Linked DNA regions of Luteitalea sp. TBR-22. The protein of the gene in region 1 binds, or shares a complex with, the protein of each later gene. Links are inferred from orthologs where the notes say so. Each region holds a gene or a part of one and is shown on either strand. Other genes may lie near its edges.

Evidence for each region. Proteins that work in one complex are often made in the same cells at the same time.
Region 2: the proteins of accC (region 1) and accD are in contact, whole or in part, in a solved structure (PDB 8UXZ), measured with the Escherichia coli proteins. The link is inferred for Luteitalea sp. TBR-22 from one-to-one orthologs.

Annotation. Positions count from the first base shown.
Region 1 is NZ_AP024452.1:3,665,165-3,669,990, reverse strand. The notes cover bases 1-2,878. They hold accC (acetyl-CoA carboxylase biotin carboxylase subunit), read left to right. Parts: upstream 1-699; coding sequence 700-2,058; downstream 2,059-2,878. Other genes in these bases: thiE (thiamine phosphate synthase), read left to right, coding at 2,065-2,739; accB (acetyl-CoA carboxylase biotin carboxyl carrier protein), read left to right, coding at 206-685; TBR22_RS15285 (Xaa-Pro peptidase family protein), read left to right, coding at 1-203. In the rest of the region: TBR22_RS15265 (amino acid permease), read left to right, coding at 2,887-4,365; TBR22_RS15260 (bifunctional 5,10-methylenetetrahydrofolate dehydrogenase/5,10-methenyltetrahydrofolate cyclohydrolase), read left to right, coding at 4,367-4,826. UniProt on the Escherichia coli protein: This protein is a component of the acetyl coenzyme A carboxylase complex; first, biotin carboxylase catalyzes the carboxylation of the carrier protein and then the transcarboxylase transfers the carboxyl group to form malonyl-CoA.
Region 2 is NZ_AP024452.1:5,826,743-5,829,584, reverse strand. It holds accD (acetyl-CoA carboxylase, carboxyltransferase subunit beta), read right to left. Parts: upstream 1,924-2,842; coding sequence 1,078-1,923; downstream 1-1,077. Other genes in the region: TBR22_RS23995 (HEAT repeat domain-containing protein), read left to right, coding at 2,665-2,842; TBR22_RS24000 (deoxynucleoside kinase), read right to left, coding at 1,961-2,596; TBR22_RS24010 (folylpolyglutamate synthase/dihydrofolate synthase family protein), read right to left, coding at 1-1,081.

The sequences.
Region 1 (4,826 bases):
TACACGAGGCCCCGCGGTTGGCGCGCCCTCGGCCGGAAGACGCTGCCCAGCCCCCCCTCGAGGCTGGCGTGGCCTGCACCATCGAACCGGGGGCATACGTGACAGGCCGCGCCGGCATCCGCATCGAGGACGATGTCGTGGTGACGGTGGACGGACACGAATCGATCACCGACGTGCCCCTCGGCTGGCCGACCGCACACTGACGATGACACTCGACGAAATCAAGCAGATCCTCGACCTGGTCCGTGAACACGAGCTCTCCGAGTTCGAGCTGGAACAGGAAGGCGTCAAGCTGCGGGTCCGCAAGAAGGGCCAGGACGCCCCCGCCGTGGTCGTGGGTCCCGGCCACTCGATCCCCATGCCCGTCATGGCGCCCGGCCTGCTCGCCGCCCCGGCACCCCCGGAGGCGTCGGCGCCCGAGGTGACCGAGACCGAGGGCGTCGAGCTCGCGGTGGTGAAGTCGCCGATCGTCGGCACGTTCTACCGCGCGCCCGAGCCCACCGCGTCGCCCTTCGTCAACGTCGGCGACACGGTGCGCAAGAACCAGGTCCTGTGCCTGATCGAGGCCATGAAGCTGATGAACGAGATCGTCTCGGAGTACGACGGCGAGATCGTGCAGATCTTCGTCGAGAACGGCCAGCCCGTGCAGTACGGCGAGCGGCTGTTCGCCGTGCGCGCGCGCTAGACAGGGACGATCGCGTGTTCAAGAAGATTCTGATTGCCAACCGCGGCGAGATCGCGCTGCGGGTGATCTGCGCGTGCCGCGAGATGGGGATCAAGACGGTCGCCGTCTTCAGCGAGGCCGACGAGCACAGCCTCCACGTGCGCTTCGCCGACGAGGCGGTGTGCATCGGGCCGGCCCGCAGCAGCGAGAGCTACCTGCACGTGCCCGCCATCATCAGCGCCGCCGAGATCACCGGCGCCGATGCCATCCACCCGGGCTACGGCTTCCTCTCCGAGAGCGCCTACCTCGCCGAGGTGTGCGAGGCCTGCCACATCAAGTTCATCGGGCCGAGCCCGTCGGTCATCCGGCTGATGGGCGAGAAGTCGCGGGCCCGCCGCGCGATGAAGAAGGCGGGCGTGAGCACGCTGCCCGGCAGCGAGGGACCGGTCGAGAGCGACGAGGAGGCGCAGAAGGTCGCCGCCGAACTCGGGTACCCGGTCATCATCAAGGCCAGCAACGGTGGCGGCGGGCGCGGCATGCGCATCGTCCGCTCGGGCGACGAACTCCTGCAGGCGCTGCGCACGGCGCAACGCGAGGCGCAGGCCGCCTTCGGCATCGGCGACGTCTACCTCGAGAAGTACCTCGAGGCGCCCCGCCACATCGAGGTCCAGATCCTCGGTGACGAGCACGGCAACGTGGTGCACCTCGGCGAGCGCGAATGCTCGGTGCAGCGTCGGCACCAGAAGCTGATCGAGGAAGCGCCCTCGGCGGTGATCACCGAGAAGCAGCGCAAGGCCCTCGGCAAGATGGTGGTCGATGCCGCGAAGGCCGTCGGCTACGCCAGCGCCGGCACGTTCGAGTTCCTCATGGACGCGCACAACAACCTGTACTTCATCGAGGCGAACACCCGCCTGCAGGTGGAGCACGGCGTCACGGAACTGGTCACCGGCATCGACATCGTCAAGGAGCAGATCCGCGTCGCCGCCGGCGAACGGCTCTCGTTCACGCAGGACGACGTGAAGATCAGCGGTCACGCGATCGAGTGCCGCATCAACGCCGAGAACCCGAACACGTTCGCGCCGAGCCCCGGCCGCGTCGATGCGTTCTGCCTTCCCGGCGGACCCGGCATCCGCGTCGACACGTTCATCCACGCGGAGGCGACCGTGCCGCCCAACTACGACTCGCTGGTGGCCAAGCTGATGTCGTACGGCCGGACGCGCGAGGAGGCGATCGCGCGGATGCGCCGCGCCCTCGAGATGACGGTGGTGGAGGGCATCCACACCTCCGTGCCGATGCACCTGCGCATCCTCGCCGACGAGGACTTCCAGCAGGCGCGCATCTCGACCGCGTTCATGGATCGATTCCTGGCGCCACCCACGCCGCCACCGGCGTAGGCCGCGATGGCCACCGCGCACGCCGCGCCGCGACGGGCCTTCCCGTCGCGGCTGTATGCCATCGCCGACGCCGACGTCGCGGCGAGCGCCGGGTGGACCGTGCCCGACCTGGCCGAGGCCTTCCTCGACGCCGGCGTGCGCGTCATCCAGATTCGCGCCAAGGAGGCCGCCGCGCGCGACGTCCTCGGGTGGCTCGACCGGCTGGCGCCGCGGGCCGGCGAGGCCTGGATCCTCACCAACGATCGCGTCGATCTCGCCCTGGTGGCGGGCACGCGGCACGTCCACCTCGGACAGGACGACCTGCCCGTCGCGGATGCGCGCGCGCTGCTCGGCGAGGCGGCGATCATCGGCCTCTCGACGCACACGGTCGCCCAGGTCGACGAGGCGGGCGCCCTGCCGCTCGACTACGTGGCCGTCGGGCCGGTCTTCGGCACGGCGACCAAGGCCACAGGGTACGCGGCAGTGGGGACGGCCCTGATCACCGAGGCGCGTCGCCGGCTCGACGCGCAGGACGGGAGCCGCGGCCTGCCGCTGGTCGCCATCGGCGGCATCACCCTGGCGCGCGCGCCGCAGGTGATCGAGGCCGGCGCCTCGGCCGTGGTGGTGATCAGCGACCTCGTGCAGGGCGGCAACCCGCGCGGCCGGGCCAGCGAGTACCTGCGGGCGTTGGGCGAAATCTGACGGCGACGCCGTCGGCGCGGGTGGTCCTTGCGAGGCGGTGCGCCGACCCCGGGGTGGGCTCGACTCAGCCGGGTATAATGCGGCGCTGACGCTTGCCATCACCCCAGTGCGCTCCGCGCCTTGGGCTCACCATCCGGGGGAAACCGCTTGGCCAGTACTCTGTTCCGTACCAAGTCCATCGACCGCCTGCTCGTCGAAGGCGCTGCCACGGGAGAAGGCACGCTGAAGCGCACGCTGGGCTCGGGCGCGCTCATCGCGCTCGGGATCGGGGCGATCATCGGCGCCGGCCTGTTCGTGCGCACCGCGGCCGCGATCGCGGACCGGGCGGGTCCGTCGGTGACGATCGCCTTTCTCGTGGCCGCCCTCGGGTGCGCCTTCGCGGGCCTCTGCTACGCGGAGTTCGCGTCGATGATCCCGATCGCCGGCAGCGCCTACACCTACTCGTACGCGACGATGGGCGAGCTGGTGGCGTGGATCATCGGCTGGGACCTGATCCTGGAGTACGCCGTCGGCGCGGCGACGGTCGCGATCGCCTGGAGCGAGTACCTGAACAAGGTGCTCGAGTTCGTCGGGTTACAGATACCGTACGCGTGGTGTCATTCGCCGTTCCAGGTCGACGCGGTCACGGGCGCCCACGGCATCCTGAACGTGCCCGCCGTCTTCGTCCTGTCGGCGCTGACGGCGCTGCTGGTGCGCGGCACGCAGGAGTCGGCCTGGGTGAACAACCTGATCGTGATCACGAAGGTCTCGATCGTGCTGCTGGTGATCGTGCTCGGCTGGGGCTTCATCAACCCGGCCAACCACACGCCGTACATCCCGGCGGCGTCGCTCTACACGACGCCCGAGGGCATCACGCACAACTACGGCGGCGTCATGGGGATCCTCGGGGCAGCGGGCGTGGTCTTCTTCGCCTACATCGGCTTCGACGCGGTATCGACGGCGGCGCAGGAAGCCAAGAACCCGAAGCGCGACATGCCGATCGGCATCCTCGGCTCGCTGGTGATCTGCTCGGTGCTGTACGTGCTGTTCGCGCACGTGCTGAGCGGCATCGCCACGGTGCAGGACTTCCGCAGCACCGGTCGCGAGGCGTCGGTGGCCTTCGCGATCACCAAGTACATGACGGGCTACGGGTGGCTCGCCAAGTTCGTCACCGTCGCCATCCTCGCCGGCTTCTCGTCGGTGATCCTGGTGATGCTCCTCGGGCAGTCGCGGGTGTTCTACTCGATGAGCAAGGACGGCCTGGTGCCGAAGTTCTTCTCCGATCTGCACCCGACCCACAAGACGCCGCACAAGTCGAACTGGTTCTTCTTCGTCTTCACGGCGCTGTTTGCCGCCTTCGTGCCCGGCGACATCGTCGGCGAGATGACCAGCATCGGCACGTTGTTCGCCTTCATGCTGGTGTGCGCGGGTGTGTGGATCATGCGCGTCAAGCGGCCCGACATCCCGCGTGGCTTCACGGTGCCGGCCGTGCCGCTGGTGGCGGTGCTCGGCATCCTCACGTGCGGCGCCATGGTGTACGGGCTGGGGTGGACCAACTGGATCCGGCTCGGTGCCTGGCTGGCCATCGGCCTGGTCATCTACTTCGGGTACGGCAAGCAGCACAGCCACCTGAACGCGGGAGCATGACGTGGCGGCGGTGACGCTGGACGGGGCGGCGCTCGCACGCCGCATGCGAGAGGACCTGCAACCGGAGGTGGCCGCCTTCACGGCGCGGGCCGGGCGACCGCCCGGCCTGGCGCTCGTGCTGGTGGGGGACGACCCGGCCTCGCACGTCTACGTCGGCAGCAAGCGCACCCACGGCGCCGAGGTGGGCTTCCGCGTCGACCTCCACCAGCGGCCCGCCGACACGTCGCTGGAGGAGGTGCTCGCGCTGGTCCGCGACCTCAACGCCGCCCCGGACATCGACGGCATCCTCGTCCAGTCGCCGCTGCCATCGGCGATGGGGGCCGACGCCGCGCGTCGCGTGTTCGAGACGATCGATCCCGCCAAGGACGTTGACGGTTTCACGGCCGAGAACGTCGGGCGGCTCGTGCAGAACCGCGAGGGGCTGGTGGCCTGCACGCCGGCCGGCATCATCGAGCTGCTCG
Region 2 (2,842 bases), 2.2 Mb from region 1 along the record:
TCACGGCGTCGGCAAGCGGCAGCAGCGGGCGGAGCAGGCCCTCGACGTCCTTGTCGCGCATGCACGCGGTGACCAGCGTCGCGGGGGCGAAGCCGGCGCTGCGCCACCAGGTGGCCAGGGCCTCGGCGCCGGCGGGATTGTGTGCCCCGTCGAGCACGACGGTCGAGCCTCCGGGCATCACCTGCCGTTCGAGGCGTCCCGGCCAGCGGGCGTCGGCCAGGCCCGTCACGATCGCCTCGGCGCCGCCGCCGATGCCGGCGGCTTCGAGTGCCTCGAGCAGGCGCACGGCGACCAGCGCGTTGGCCGCCTGGTGACGGCCGCGCAAGGCGAGCCGGACGCGCCGATAGCGGCGCCTGGGCGTGTCGATGGCCACCACGCAGTCGCCGTCGTCCTCCTCCACCTCCAGACGCGCCTGCTCGCCGGCGCGGATCAGCGTCGCCGCACGTGCCGCGCACGTCTCGGCGATCACGGTCGCGGGCTCGTCCTCGGTGACTCCACTCACCACCGTGGCGCCCGGCATGATCACGCCGGCCTTCTCGGCGGCGATGAGCGCCAGCGTGTTGCCGAGTTGCGCCATGTGGTCCATGCCGATCGAGGTGATCGCGGCCCACGGCGCCTCCACCACGTTGGTGGCGTCGTGCCGGCCGCCGAGGCCCACTTCCACGACGGCGACCCGCACCCCGGCCGCACGGAAGATCACGAACGCCGCGGCCGTGGTCAGCTCGAAGTACGTGGCCGGGCCCGGCAGGGCGCCTGCCGCCAGGAGCCGCTCCTCGGCCTCGAACACGGCTGCCAGCGCCGCGTCGAGCGCCTCGTCGTCGACATCCCGGTCGTCGATGGCGAAGCGTTCGGTGAGGTGGGTGAGGTGCGGTGACGTGTACCGACCGGTGCGCAACCCCGCGGCGCGCAGGGCGCGCGCGACCATCGCGGTGACCGAGCCCTTGCCGTTGGTGCCCGCGACGATGATGGGGAGGAAGCTGCGCTCGGGGTGGTCGAGGGCGCCGATCAGCGCCCGCATGGTGTCGAGCCCGAGCTTGATGCCGAAGAACTCGCGGGTGGCGAGGCGCTGCTGCGGCGTCATGCCGGCGTGTGCATGAACCTCAGCGCGGCGGCGATGGCGCCCTTCAGCTTGCGGCGGTCGACGATCATGTCGACCATGCCGTGCTCGACGAGGAACTCGGCGCGCTGGAAGCCTTCGGGAAGCTTCTGGCGGATCGTCTGCTCGATGACGCGGGGGCCGGCAAACCCGATGAGCGCCTTGGGCTCGGCGATGTTGAGGTCGCCCAGCATCGCGAAGCTCGCGGTGACGCCGCCGGTGGTGGGATCGGTGAGCACCGAGAGGTAGGGCAGGCCGGCGCGATCGAGGCGCGCGAGCGCGGCGCTGACCTTGGCCATCTGCATCAGGGAGAGCGTGCCCTCCATCATGCGCGCCCCGCCCGAGCACGACACCACCACGACGGGGCGTCGGTGCTGCAGGCCGCGCTCGATGGCGCGCGTGATCTTCTCGCCGACCACGACGCCCATGCTGCCGCCGATGAAGGAGTACTCCATCGCCGCGACCTCGGTCTCGATGCCCTCGATCGTCCCGGTGCCGCAGATGATGGCGTCCTTGAGACCGCTGGCTTCCTGCGCCGTGCGGAGGCGCTGCGAGTACGGCTTGGTGTCGATGAACGCGAGCGGGTCGGTGGAGGCGAGGTCGCGGTCGTGCTCGACCCAGGGCCCGTCGAACAGCATCGCCAGGCGGTCGGCGGCGCCGAGCCGGAAGTGGTGGGCGCACTTCGGGCAGACCTGCAGGTTGTCGTCGAGGTCCTTCTTGTACAGGGCCTGCCCGCAGTCGGGGCACTTGACCCACACACCCTCGGGGATGCGGCTGGTCTTCTGTGCCGGGGCGATGGGCTTCGGGACGCGCTTGAACCAGGCCATGAGGGGCGCCTGCCGTGCAGGCGAAGGGACTAGGGTATCACCGCTGACGTGGCACGTAGTACTGGGTGCCCTGCTGCATGTGCTCGACCTGCCGGAGCAGGTCCTCGACGTCCTCGTCCTGCCAGTCGAGGTCGAGCGAGGAGGTCTCGACCACGAGCAGCGGGGCGCTGGTGTAGTGGAAGAAGAAGTGGTTGAACGCGTCGTTCAGCTCGCCGATGTCCTCCTCGTCGCCGCGGCGCGCGGCGGCGCGCCGGTCGCGCTCGCGGAGCCGCTTGCGCAGCCGGTCGGTCGGGCACTGGAGGTACACGACCACGTCGGGAGTGGGGAGGTCGCGCGCCAGGAGTTCGTACAGGCGCTGGTAGATGAACAGCTCGTTGTCGTCGAGGGTGAGGTAGGCGAAGATCCGGTCCTTGTCGAACAGGTAGTCGCACACCGTGACCTGTGCGAACAGGTCGCCCTGCCTGAGCGTTTCCTGCTGGCGATGCCTGGCCAGCAGATGGAAGAGCTGGGCCTGGAAGGCCGCCCCGGTGGTTCGCGCCTTCCGATCGGCGGCAAACGGATTCTCGACGTCGTCGAGGACGAGGCTGGCGTCGAGGCGCTGGCCGAGCCGTTCCGCGAGCACTGCCTTGCCGACGCCGGGAGGGCCCTCGATGGCGAGGTAGCGCGCGTCCACGATGGCGCGCAGTATAGCGACGGGCTTCGAGGGGCGTCCAGTCGCGCGTGCTAGCATGCGCCCGAGTGATGACGCGTCGCCTGTTGCCCCTCATCGGACTGGCGCTGGTCACCGCCTGTGCGTCGGCGCCGCCGCCGCCCCCGCCGGTCGTGGCCCCGCCCTACGAAGCCAAGATCGCGAGCATCCACCGCCTCGAGGACCATCGGGTGCTGGAAGATGCGCGTTCGCGCGCCGTGCCCGCGCCGC